DNA from 3 places in the Bacillus sp. FG16 genome. Region 2 is predicted to be linked to each of the others. Evidence: riboswitches for the same ligand, from Rfam matches in the RefSeq annotation. Region 2 holds a riboswitch; each other region holds the start of a gene.

Region 1 (4,674 bases), on a different contig from region 2:
TAACATATTTACTAATGTATGTATACTTGACTCTATGGACATTACTTCTTATTATTCCAGGTATTATTAAATCATTTTCTTATTCTATGACATATTTTATTTTGAATGATCATCCAGAATATACAGCGAATCAAGCGATTACTGAGAGTCGTCATATGATGAATGGACATAAAATGGATTACTTTTTACTATGCTTAAGTTTCTTAGGCTGGTTCATATTAAGTATTCTTACTATAGGAATCGGTTTCTTATGGTTAGCACCTTATTTCTACGCGACATCAGCCGCATTTTATGAAGAGATTTCAAAAGAATATTATAAAAAAGAAGGCACTACTTTCTAATAAAACACATAAACCATCTGTTCCCTATATTCTTTAGGGGGTAGGTGGTTTTCTTTTTTGAGGACTTTGTCTAAAAAATAGGTAAGATTATTTTTAGGAAAAATAAAAGGAGCAACATAAATGAAATATACTTGTCCATGTTGCGTATATAAAGTGAAACTTTAATCAGTGGGGATTTTGTTCATTCCCCACTGATTATTAGTTCTCACCAATCGGGCATTTATGGGCAGCCCGCCTCCCGCCTAACTCCTTTGTTTTAGCTGAATTTTGAGGTGGGGGTCTTACTGTCCAGCAAATAGCGGGATAAAGTAATAAGAAGGACTAAATCGGTAAATTTTATTAATGGATATATTAGGAATGAATATGAAAGTATAGATGTATAGTCAATGTTGTGTATTTGATGTTATCATATTGAATGATATGGAAATTTTTAATAGAATAAGTAACTAAAAATTCAAAGGTAATGAAGCTTTTGTTGTATAAAGAAAATACTTAGTAGTAATCAACAATATTAAAAATAAGATTCGTATTTATATAAATTTAGTAGAAATGGGGTTTTAAAAAGGAATGAGTATCAGCATAACGCGGCAAAAGATTTTGGCGGCCGCTTCTCAAATTGTGCAATGTAAAGGGGTTGCTAAATTAACCTTAGAAGCAGTGGCAAAAGAGGCGGGTGTAAGTAAAGGTGGATTATTGTATCACTTTGCAAATAAAGAAGCTTTAATAGAAGGTATGATAGTCAGAGGGATAGAGGATTATGAGGGCGCTATTTACAATAAAGTAGCGGAAGACTCAGAGAGGAAAGGGAGATGGGTTCGCTCTTTTGTAGAGGAAAGATTAAGTAATGAGAGAAGAACAGAAGAGTTGTCTAGTAGTATGATGGCAGCATTCATGTTAAAACCTGAATTACTTGAGCCATTACAACAATCATTTCAGCAACTGCAAAAGAATATAGAAAACGATGAGATAGATTCAGTATGTGCAACAATTATTAGATTAGCAGCAGATGGATTATGGTATTCGGAATATTTAGGGGTTGGCAGACTAAGCCCCGAGTTAAGAGAAAAAGTGATTCAAGCTCTTATTGTTAATTCGTATAAATAGAATATACGAACTATATAATGTGAAAACAATTCACCATTACTTATTTAATGTAGTGGTGAATTGTTTTTTTTATTAGAAAAATAGAACAATTTTATAGAGTATTGAATTATAACCGTCCAGACGGTATAGTAATATTTGGTTTAAGAGGAAAATGAAACAAAAAAAGAATAAAAGATATTTTTAGCACACTATTCGAAAGGATAGGCCGCAAAGCTTAGAGTCTACGGTAATACATATTGGTTACTAAGATCGTCTGGTTGCACATTTTTGATGCAACCGGACGGTCTTTTTTTTGTTATATAAATATAAAAAAATAGGAGGGAACTATGCAAATGAAAAGTACTAAAAGGCATATTTCAATGGTTTCATTAGTTTTTCTAGTATTATTTTCAGTGCTGAATGTGTGGGCTCCAGTTATTCAAGCTGCTGTGATGAAAAGTCCAGTGGACGAAATTAATATTTCCCGTACTGATGGCACGACATCTGAACCGTATCAAGCCTCAGATGGTATGAAAGTAGAAGTGAAGTGGTCAGCTAAAGAAAAAATAAAAAGTGGAGATCAATTCACAATTGATATGCCAAAAGAGTTTCGAAAAGACCTTATGAATATGAGTTTTCCTTTAAAAGATGCTGAAGGAAAAACAGTTGGTACATGTGAGATGAAAAAGGGCCTATTAACATGTACTATGGGTGATTACGTAGAAGGAAAGAATAACATTAAAGGTTCTTTATTCGTAGAATTCTACTTTGGTCTAGAAGCATATGATGGTGTTAAAGAAATTCCATTAGAATTTAACGTTGATGGTCAAATCGTCAATAAAGAAGTAAGTGTAAATAATACGACAGAGAGACCGAAGCCACAGCCCAATACGGAAAATTTATTGAAATGGGGTTCTTATAATCAAGAAGATCCTTCAATTGCTGATTGGCTTGTATATGTAAATGCAACTGGAACAGAAATGCAAGATCTTAAATTAACAGATACATTAGGACCTGGGCATGAGTTAATTACAGACAGCGTAGTATTAGAAGAGGCTGTATTTGAAGATGGTTATGCACCAACAAATATTAAGCCAGCAGATTTATCTAACATTAAAATTAATGCAACAAAGACTGGATTTACAATTGAATTTCCAGACAGTTCAAAAGGCTATATTTTAAGATATAAAACAAAGGTTACAAATCCTGCTGCAAAGCCTCATAAAAATACAGTGAAATTAGAAGGCAAAAATATTAAAACTGAAGAAAAAGTAGGACAAGTATTCGTAAGTGGTGGGGGAGGATCCGGTTCAGGTGACGATAATCCACCTAGCATTGAAAAAAATATAGTTGATGAGATTGGTAAGTCTGTAGAACATCAGCAGTTAACACAAATGGATCAACCTATTCAATATCAAGTTGGTACACATATACCGAAAGATCCGCCTAAATACACATCTATGGTAATTAGTGATGATTTAGAAGATGTTTTAGAAGTATTAGAGGCAAAGGTGTATGATCAAAATGGCCAAGATATTACTTCTAAAGGAACATTAAAGATAGATAAACAAAAAAGTGAAGTAACATTTACATTTGGTGAGAGTTTTGACTATAAGTCATATGAAGACCAGATAATTAACCTTAGTATTAAGGCGAAAATTAAAAATAATGCAGACTTATCTTCTTACGTAGATAAGAAGATTCCTAATAAAGCAGAATTACATTTTGATGATAAAACATTAACATCAAAAGAAGTAACCATTACGCCGCCTGAAGCTCCAAAAGACGGTACAGTATCAATTCATAAAATAGATGCTGAGGATTCGAATAAAGGGTTAAAAGGTGCCGAATTTGAAGTTCGAAATAGTGCAAATGAAGTTGTTGCAAAACTGAAAACGGACGAAAAAGGTTTTTCAGTACCTCAAACTTTAGCTCCTGGGACGTATAAAGTTTATGAAACAGTAGCGCCAGAAGGATATCAAAAATTAACAAGCCCAGTAGAGGTTACACTTCAAGCTGGAGAAACAAAAACAATTGAAATTAAAAACACTATGCAAAAGGGTCAAATTGAAGTAAAGAAAATTGATTCGGAAAATGGTGAAAAACCATTAGCAAATGCAGAGTTTGATATAGTAAAAGACGGTGTAGTAGTCGAACATATTGTTACAGATAAAGATGGTAAGGCAATCTCTAAACCGTTAGCACCAGGAAAATATATTTTAAAAGAAACAAAAGCACCTGAAGGCTACCAATTAAAAGAAACAGAGTTCGAAGTAAATGTAACAGGGGACGGCATATTCCCAATACAAGTGGAAAATGCAATGGTAGACAAAGGTAATATAGAAATTACAAAAGTGGACAAAGAAAACGGGGCAGTATTAGCCGGTGTCGAATTTGAAGTCCAAGATGAGAAAGATGGCGTAGTAAGAAAAGTAGTAACAGATAAAGATGGAAAAGCAAACGTTTCAGATCTATCAGTAGGAAAGTACAAATTAGTAGAGACGAAAAGCTTACCAGGTTATAAAAAGCTAACAGAACCAGTACCATTTGAAATAAAAAAAGGTATGACAAAAGCTTTAGCAATAAAAGTAGAAAATGAGCAGTTAGACAAAGGTTCAGTAGAAATTACAAAAATAGATAAAGATAGTCAAAAAGTATTAGAGGGCGTAGTCTTCGAAGTGCAAGATGAGCAAGGCAAAGTAGTAACAGAAGTAAAAACAGATAAAGATGGTAAAGCAAAAATCTCTGATTTATTAGTAGGAAAGTACAAATTAGTAGAGACGAAAAGCTTACCTGGCTACAAAAAGCTAACAGATTCAGTATCATTCGAAATTACAAAAGGTATGACAACAGTCCTATCATTGAAAGTAGAAAATGAACAGTTAGATAAAGGTTCAGTAGAAATTACAAAAGTAGATAAAGATAACAAAAAAGCATTAAAAGGTGTAGTCTTTGAAGTGCAAGATGAAGCTGGAACAGTAGTAAAGGAAGTAAAAACAGATAAAAATGGTAAAGCAAAAATCTCAGATCTATCAGTAGGAAAGTACAAATTAGTAGAGAAAGAAAGTTTGCCAGGCTATAAGAAACTAACAGATCCAGTATCATTTGAAATCAAAAAAGGCATGACCGAAGTTCTATCATTAAAAATAGAAAATGAAATGGTAGATACGGGAAATATAGAGATAACAAAGATAGATAAAGATAATAAAGCACCGTTAGCGGGAGTAACATTCATCGTCCAAGATGAAAA
Region 2 (4,674 bases):
AAACATGATGTGGGGAAAATTGTATTACAAGTAATAACAAGTCTTCGCGAAAAAATGAATGAATTAAACGTACAGTTTATTTCTAATGTGGAAGAAAAAACAATAGAAATTGAATGTGATGAACGAAGAATAAGAGGAGTCTTTTTATATACGATAAAAAATGCTTTAGAGGCAATGGAACAAGGTGGCATATTACATGTAAGATTAGAAAATAAAGGGAAAGAGTATGTAATGATCAGCGTGATTGATAATGGTCATGGTATTAAGCAAGAAAACTTAATTCGTGTTACAGAGGCCTTTTATACAACGAAACAAGATAAAATTGGTCTGGGACTTACGGTAGCGAATCGAATTGTCACCGAGCACCTTGGTGAGCTGCATATTTCAAGTGAAAGAGATACTGGAACGAGAATAGACATCATTCTCCCAAGGAAGTGTGGAAATACTGAAATCCAAGTGGAAGAAAAGCTAGGAGTTACCATATGAATAAAGGCTATATATTTAAAAATGAAGAAATAAAGGCGCTGAAAGCATTTTTAAGTTTATTTTTCATTATATTTTTTGTATATGATCTTGCCTATGAATTTATCGTACCATTAATCGGTGGAGAGCAAGAAGGCGTAGGAGAGTTTGAAGATGGCTTAGGCTTATGGCTTTACTTTTTGATGGTGGTATTGTTTTGTATTGGAATATACTTTATGAAATGGAAAAATGTTTTTGCGGTAAAGTATATTATTCTAATTGGCTATAATGTATTAGATTGTATCCATAACATTATGATTTATTATGGTAGCGATGCAGAATTTGACGGTGGAAATATAGTAGAAGGATTTTTTATTTTGTTCGCACCAATCTTTGTGAATAAAAGATATTTCTGGTTAGTTCCAGCGATACTTGTCGGAAAGTATGCTCTTACAGGAATCATTATTCAATCTTCTCTCGTTTTAATTCCAATGGCATTATATAGCGTATTTACTATCATATGTTGGATTATATTTTTGAGGGTTCAGTCTTACGTTCGTACGCTTGAGATGATGGATAAAGAAATAAAACAGACAGAAAAACTAGCAGCTGTTGGAAAGATGGCAACGGTTATTGGTTATAAGATTAGAAGACCTTTAGCAAACTTAAAAAAACTTGTGAATAAACAAGCAGACAAGCATCCAGAGGATAAAATTTATAGTGATATTATGAAACAAGAAGTAGATCGGATTCATATAATTGCTACAGAACTTAGTGGATTTGAGAAATCTAAATCACTAGAATCAGAAACTCATAACATACAAGAAATTATCTCTTATGTTATTCGAGTTATGGAAAAGCCTGCTTTAAAACAAGGAGTCTATATACAAGGTATTTACAGTAAAGACTTACCATCAATTACATGTGATGAAAAACGATTAAAACAGGTCTTTTTTAATTTAATTAAAAATGCAATTGAAGCAATGTCAGTTGGCGGAACAATTACGATTAAAGTTACTGTAAAAGATGGAATCATCATTCAAGTGAAAGATGAGGGATGCGGCATTCCGAAAGATAAAATTCCAAAGTTAAATGAAGCCTTTTATACAACGAAAGAAACAGGAACTGGTCTAGGTTTAGTAGTTACAGAAAAAATTATTAAAGACCACAACGGTAAAATGAGTTTTGAAAGTGAAGTTGGGGTTGGAACGACGGTTGAGGTTATGTTACCACTGCATTAAATAGAAAAAACATCACTTCCAAATAAGTGATGTTTTTCTATTTTATCTTGCTATTTGTGGATAGTAAAAATCTCATTTTATCGATAAAGAATGTATGATGTATTTCTAAGATCAAAATGTTTTTTTAAGTTTTTATTATGGATTTTTCAGTGAAAAATTTAGACTATAAAAATTAATTGTTTTTTTCTAAAAAAACTATTTTCTTTTTTGGGTTTTAATGGTATATTCAAAACACGATAAATAAATACCTATTTTTGGCACACTATTCGAAAGGATAGGTCGCAAAGCTAAGAGTCTAAAGTAATGAAAATTACTATGATAGTCTGGTTGCAGTTTGGATTTTCACACATAGTTGTATGTATGAAAATCGAAGAGGCAACCGGATTTTTTATTGTCTCAAAAAGAAAAAATAAATGGGCACACTATTCGAAAGGATAGGTCGCAAAGCTAAGAGTCTAAGGTAATGAAAATTACTATGATAGTCTGGTTGCAGTTTGGATTTTCACACATAGTTGTATGTATGAAAATCGAAGAGGCAACCGGATTTTTTATTGTCTCAAAAAGAAAAAATAAATGGGCACACTATTCGAAAGGATAGGTCGCAAAGCTAAGAGTCTAAGGTAATGAAAATTACTATGATAGTCTGGTTGCAGTTTGGATTTTCACACATGTTGTGATGTATGAAAATCGAAAAGGCAACCAGGCTTTTTATTTTCTAGGAATACACATTATGATTGTAAATTTAGCTGAATAATAAATTTAATGTTCAAAATATTCGGTTCATAAGAAGTGAGGGAGGGAAGTACATTGCAAAATCAAATAGGTAAATTTGGGCGTATACTTCTCGCTGGAGGAATATTATTTACGCAAGTTGGTGTGCTAGATTACTCTGCAACGAAAGTTTATGCGGTTACAAACGACGAGCAAGGACGTTTTATCGTTCATATGGATAAACAAGAAATAAAAGTTGATGAAAATGTAGTATTAAAGATTACAAATACAAATAAACAAGATGCTAATATCGAGCTGAAATTATCTAATGAACAGCTGTTCAATGAAGCAGAAACAAAAAAAATGAACGAAAACAATAAAGCGATTCAAAACATTTCAGTAACAGAAGATCACATTGTAAAAATTGAAAAGAATGAACAAAGTAATTTTATCGGTGACGTATATGTAGTCATTCAAATGAAAAAAGCTGGAGAGTACAAATTTGAACCGATAGTGAAGTTTGAAGGGAATGAAAAGAAAATTGAATCTCCTTCTCTACATGTTGTAGAGAAAAAAGAGGCTTTAAATGTAGCTATTTCTGATGAAAATCCAAAGGCTTCAGAGGAAGTTATGAAAAAAGAAATCAGTGAAAAAGTGAAAGTATCGGAAGAAAATAAAAAACAAGAAATAAATGCTACTAACGCTGAAGTTCCAAAAGAAACGAAGACTTTAGCGAAAGAAAAGGTTAATGAAGAACTCATACCAAAGGAAAATGAATTAAAAGAGAGCAATAGGATAAACGAAAGTAATCAGGAATTACCTGCTATTCAACCTGAGAAGGCATTAAAGAGCCAATCTCTACTAGCTGCTAGTCCTGTTACAAGTATTCTTAAATATCCAAATGTAAAAGTAATAAATAATAGAACAGGTGAAGGGCCTTCTATCTTGGGTAAATATGCTTTTAGATTTGTTTGGAGCCCACAAGTAACATATGAGGTAAAGGGTAGTAGCAATGATAGAAGTGGTCAAAGTCAATATACATTTAGAAATTCAAATAGAGAACAGTATGTATTAGTAAAAAAAGCTGGTGAATATCAAGGGAAATGGATAGATGTCCGTATTAATATTCACTCTATGACAGCTTCATCTGTAGATGTTAAAACACCAATAACTAAAGATGATGCAAAAAACTTTTTACAATTATATGGGAACGGAAGGTCAGGACAAACTTATAATGCTTCCTTTGAATTTTATGAACACGGAACAAGTAAAAAAGTACCATTAACAGCAATGTGGAATTTCAAAAGGATAAACAGTTATAAAAATGTTACGTTACGTAATGATGGTAGTCATTTAACGAATTTATACGTGTATGATACGAGTTCAATTAGGTATCAAGACAAAGGGAATAATAAAATAGAGTTTTCTGGAACAGCAGGCCCAGTAGCTACTCCAGAAGCAGATATGACAATTACATTTGATAATTTAACAGAATTACCGCTAGAAGTTAGGTTAAATGCTTCAGGTGTTAATGTATCATACGATCAATTAGCGATTGCACAAATTGAAATTCCAGCTCCAAGTGTAATAGGAGATATTGTGGAAGATAATTCCCGTCAACTTTCTTATAAGGTATATCAAAATATGCCTGCTCAATCGAAAGACATTCACTATGCGAAATCTTTTGTATTAGAAAGTGAAGTGAATAAGGATTTTACTGTGAATAATGTTTCCATTCAAGATGTGGAGAGTGGAGATGATGTAAGTAGCTTCTTTGATATTAGCAGGAAAAACAATAAAGTCACTGCGGTTGCGAAAGCAAATGCGCTAAAAACAGAAGAATTCAACGGGAAAATTTACGAGATGACAATTACAGGTTCTCCTGTAAAAGGTGCTGATGTAATGAAATATTACAAAAATGGTTATCTTGAAATACCGGTGTCAGCTAAAAATTATTTAGATGGTGATAAGAATGGGCAAGATAGTAATCGAGATGGAGTCGCAAAAATAAGCTATAAAGGTATTCCAACTGGGAAACCAGTCCCACAAAAAGTAGTGCAAGGAACAGATTTAACAAAAATGGATATTTCTAAATTTGTGACAGATTTATCTGTAGATACGCATTTGGATGTAGATAAACCAATATCAGTAGTGAAGTTAATCAATATTCCAGATACCAAAACAATAGGGAATCATACTGTAACGGTTGTAATTGAAACGAAGCAAGGTGTACAAGCGGAGATTCAAGTGCCGGTTACTG
Region 3 (4,674 bases), on a different contig from region 2:
TTATGGGAAGCAATAACTGCACGAAGGATCCTTTAACTGTATTGAAAGAAGCGTTAGATGGTGGAGTGACACTTTTTCAATTTCGTGAAAAGGGGGAAGGTTCTTTAATTGGAGAGGATAGAGTGCGTTTTGCAAAAGAATTGCAGACTCTTTGTAAGGAATATAGTGTTCCTTTCATTGTAAATGATGATGTAGAATTAGCCATTGAATTAGATGCAGATGGTGTTCATGTAGGACAAGATGATGAAGGAATTACATCTGTTCGTGAAAAAATGGGAGATAAAATTATCGGTGTATCTGCTCATACAATTGAAGAAGCACGCTTTGCAATCGAACATGGAGCAGATTATTTAGGCGTTGGACCTATTTTCCCAACGAGTACGAAAAAAGATACGAAAGCGGTTCAAGGAACGAAAGGATTAGCTTATTTTAGAGAACAAGGAATTACAGTGCCAATCGTTGGTATTGGCGGGATTACAATTGAAAATACAGCGGCAGTTATAGAGGCGGGTGCGGAAGGTGTTTCAGTTATTTCAGCAATTAGTTTAGCTGAATCTGCGTATGAAAGTACGAGAAAATTAGCTGAAGAAGTAAAGAGAAGTTTGTAGGGAAGGACGTGTAGTATTTTAAGTGCTACATGGAGAAATGGACTGCCCCAAATTTTAAACAAACGTTTGATTAAAAAAGCACAAACCTTTTTAAATAAAGGTTTGTGCTTTTTCTTTAAAACATAATAGAAATTAAAAGCATTCCAATGCCGATAGAAGTAAATGTTGCGATTAAACCTGGAATCATAAAGCTATGATTTAATACGTATTTACCGATACCTGTTGTACCAGTACGGTCAAAGTTAATGGCAGCAACGATTGTTCCATAGTTTGGAATGAAGAAATATCCGTTTACTGCAGGGAACATCGCAATCAGTAGTGCTGGTGGAATACCAAGGGATAGTCCAAGTGGCATTAAGGCACGTACTGTTGCTGCTTGGCTGTACAGTAAAATAGATAGAATGAATAGCGCGATGGCAAATAGCCAAGGTGCACTTGTTACTAAATGCTGAATGGATCCTTGAATCATATTTAAGTTTCCGTTAAAGAAAGTATCTCCCATCCAAGCGATACCGAAAATAGCAACAACTGCTGTTGCCCCTGCTTTAAAGACGTTACCAGACACAATGCTTTCTACATTTGGTTTACAGAAAATAATAATAAGAGCCGCGATAGTTAACATAACCATCTCAATTGTGTTCGGCATGGAAAGACGAGCTAACTTCCCATCAACTATCCATCCTGGACGAAGTGCTTCAAATGAACCAAGAAGTACAACAAGGAAGGTTCCAACTAGGAAAAGGATAACTGATAATTTGGCGCCTTTTACACCTACAAATTCTTTTTTCTCTTCAAGTTTAGGAATCATTCCTTCGTTTAATCGTTTTAAGTATTCAGGGTCTTCATTTAATTCTTTTCCCATCTTACTAGCAACGAATGCTGCTAACATACAAGCAATGAAAGTAGAAGGGATACTTACTTTTAAAATATCTAATAAGGTAATTTTATAGTCAGCGAACATTGCTAAAAGAGCAACTGTGGCAGCTGAAATCGGACTAGCTGTAATTGCTTGCTGAGAAGCGATTACGGCAATCGACATTGGGCGTTCCGGTCTAATCCCTGATTCACGAGAGACTTCTGCAATAACAGGAAGTACAGAATAGGCAACGTGACCAGTACCTGCACATAGTGTGAATAAATAAGTAACAATTGGAGCAAAAAAAGTAATACGCTTTGGATTTTTTCGCAATGCTTTTTCAGCTAGATGAACAAGATAGTCCATTCCACCAGCAGCTTGCAAAGCACCAGCAGCTGTAATTACTGCCAAAATCATGAGCATTACATCAATAGGAGGCGCGGTCGGTTGTAAGTGGAAGACAAAAACGAGTATTGCCATACCAACTCCACCCATTACTCCTAAACCAACTCCGCCTAGGCGTGCACCAATAAAAATACAGAGTAACAAGGTAAGAAATTGTAGCCAAAACATGATAAACTACCTCCGAAATTCATTAATTAAGATATATTCGAATAGTTTAATTTGAATGAAAATTAAATAAATACCCGAAGAAATCCTTGTTATTTATACATTTTTTATTATATAACACAAAAAAAGTAACATTCACGTACTTTTTGAAATTATTTCGAAAAAGCAATGCGTTAAAAATTTGTATTTATATCTCTAAATAAGTAGACATTTTGATTTATATGTTGTAATCTTTGAAAGAGAATAAATTAATTCTCATAGAACTCCCATATCGTTCAACTCGTTCAGCGAGAAAGGCAAACTGATGGAAACATGAGGACGCAAAACTACAGGAGCTAAGGTCGAAAGGCTATGCTAGCCAGTTACCGGACGGATAGGGTTGGTCTTGGCCAATGCTTTTACATTGGCTTTTTTTTATTCTCGAATATATTGAGAAACATTTTCAAACAAAATATTCGTATATTTTGTTTTTTTGTTATGTTAATTAAGGAAGGTGGATATTAATGAAAAAGTATTGGCATAAGTTAACGTTTCTTCAAAAGAACGTCTTATTAACCGTACTAGTTATTTTGACGCTTGTTGGAAGTATGGGCGCGTTAAGTTTCAACATGTTTCAAAATAGTATGATGTCTTTATTTGAAAGACAGTCTATTGAAACAGGAGATACTGTAATAAATCAATTAGACGCAGAATTAGTGAAAGATCTTGCGAAAGATCCTACAGCCCAAAAGGAGAAGAAGGAAAAGTTAAAAGAGCAATTAGATGAAGTGACAAAAGATTTAAAAAGTGTTGGACAAACGTATATTACGGGAGCAAAACCCAATGACAAACGAGAATTACAAATCGTTGGTTTGACTACAGAGTTAACAAATGCAGTACCTGTAAAGCCGGGTGACTATTATGAACAACCAGCTCATTGGATGAAGGCATACGATAAAGTGATAGATACGAAAAAGGCACAAATGACAGAAGTATATGAAGATGAACTAGGCTCATGGGTGACAATATTAGAGCCCATTACGGATGGAGAAAAAAATATTGTCGCAATTGTTGCGGCAGATGTAGATGCTTCTGTTATTCCAGATACAAAGAAGAAATTTATGATGCAAGGTTTACTATTCATTTGTATTTCATTAGCTATTGCGACTGTTATTCAATTCTTTATTGTTCGTAATTCGTTAGCCCCATTAAAAGACCTAAGAGAGGGATTACGTAAAGTTGGTGAGGGTGATTTAAGTATTAAATTAAAAGAAAGACCAGATGACATTGGTATTATTAATACTTATTTCAATGCAACGATTGAGAAATTTAAAGGAATTATAGATAAAGTAAAACAAACTGCAGAGCAAGTTTCTTCTTCATCACAAGAATTATCGGCAAGTACTGAGGAAAACAGTATGGCAGTTCAAGAAATTGCAGGTTCCATGGAAGGTTTAAGAGTAGGAGCACAGTCTCAAGAAACTTCAGTACAACAATGCTTAGGAATTGTGCACGGAATGGAAAATAAGGTGGAAGAGATAACTGGGGCTGCGAAACTGGTTGCGGTTGCCTCAGAAGGTATGGAGCAACATTCAATTGAAGGTAATGAAGTAATTGGACAAATTATTAATCAAATGAATTTAATCCAAAATGCAGTAAAAGATTTATCTTCGATTATTTATTCATTGGAAACAAGATCGAAGGAAATTAGTGATATCGTAACCGTAATTACAGGTATTTCAAATCAAACCAATTTACTTGCGTTAAATGCTTCTATTGAAGCTTCACGTGCTGGGGCTGCTGGAAGAGGATTTGCAGTGGTCGCTGATGAAGTACGTAAATTAGCTGAGCAAACTGAAACGTCAGCGAAAGATATAGCTAAATTAATTGGGGAAACACAAGCTGAAGCAGAAGAGGCTGTAGTTTCAATGCAAAAAGGTTCAAAAGAAGTAGAATCTGGAATTACTCTTGTTCAAAGTAGTGGTGCGTTCTTCGAGAAAATTTCAAAATCAGCACATTCTGTTACGGACCAAGTTAAGGCGGTTTCTAGCAATTCAGGTGATATTTTGCAAAATAGCCAAAATATCGTTCAAGTTGTAAATGAACTATCACATATTGCAAATACGTATGCGAATAGTAGTGGTAATATTGAAGAGAGTATGAAAGAACAGGAAATGTCAGTACAAGATATTGCAGAATTAGCTACTTCTTTAAGCTGGCTTGCACAGGAGCTGCAAGAGTTAATTGGGGAATTTAAAAGTTAATAGAATAATATAAGGTGTAGATTTAATCTACACCTTAATCTTTTTTTAAAATGAATAATTATATATTTATATCTAATGATATACGGTTGTGATTTTAATCATTGGTGGAACATGTCCTCCAATGATCAAAGTTTCATTTTTATATTATGGAGAGTGAGAGGATTCAGTATGAGTATTTTCTTAAAACGTTCATATGTGGAGAGATATGAACAATTTTCGCAACAAAATTATGAACCGTTTATGATACCAAAGGATATTCAAGTAAATGAATATACTCAAATGAAAATTAAGGATATACAAGCGTTTGAACGAAATAAATTAGATTTAATCGCAGCTACTTTTGTATGGCTATATCATGTTAGTAATGAAAAACGTATAGTGATACCTTATTACATGA

Evidence for each region. Region 2 has a riboswitch for cyclic di-GMP ahead of ACODS7_RS28125 (WxL domain-containing protein). Riboswitches for the same ligand answer to the same signal wherever they lie in the genome.
Region 1: linked by a shared signal. The riboswitch ahead of ACODS7_RS14855 (SpaA isopeptide-forming pilin-related protein) and the one ahead of ACODS7_RS28125 (WxL domain-containing protein) in region 2 are both predicted to bind cyclic di-GMP.
Region 3: linked by a shared signal. The riboswitch ahead of ACODS7_RS17780 (methyl-accepting chemotaxis protein) and the one ahead of ACODS7_RS28125 (WxL domain-containing protein) in region 2 are both predicted to bind cyclic di-GMP.

What each region holds. Positions count from the first base shown of each region.
Region 1 covers NZ_JBMDKC010000035.1:43,465-48,138, forward strand. The annotation lists gene ACODS7_RS14845 (DUF975 family protein) at 1-341, shown strand, start outside; gene ACODS7_RS14850 (TetR/AcrR family transcriptional regulator) at 909-1,445, shown strand; cyclic di-GMP riboswitch class I at 1,618-1,710, shown strand; partial or broken gene ACODS7_RS14855 (SpaA isopeptide-forming pilin-related protein) at 1,772-4,674, shown strand, end outside.
Region 2 covers NZ_JBMDKC010000123.1:5,936-10,609, reverse strand. The annotation lists gene ACODS7_RS28135 (ATP-binding protein) at 1-486, shown strand, start outside; gene ACODS7_RS28130 (ATP-binding protein) at 483-1,703, shown strand; cyclic di-GMP riboswitch class I at 1,950-2,038, shown strand; cyclic di-GMP riboswitch class I at 2,110-2,198, shown strand; cyclic di-GMP riboswitch class I at 2,270-2,358, shown strand; gene ACODS7_RS28125 (WxL domain-containing protein) at 2,511-4,674, shown strand, end outside.
Region 3 covers NZ_JBMDKC010000047.1:29,226-33,899, forward strand. The annotation lists gene thiE (thiamine phosphate synthase) at 1-608, shown strand, start outside; gene ACODS7_RS17775 (anaerobic C4-dicarboxylate transporter family protein) at 724-2,037, opposite strand; cyclic di-GMP riboswitch class I at 2,320-2,404, shown strand; gene ACODS7_RS17780 (methyl-accepting chemotaxis protein) at 2,538-4,277, shown strand; gene ACODS7_RS17785 (non-ribosomal peptide synthetase) at 4,452-4,674, shown strand, end outside.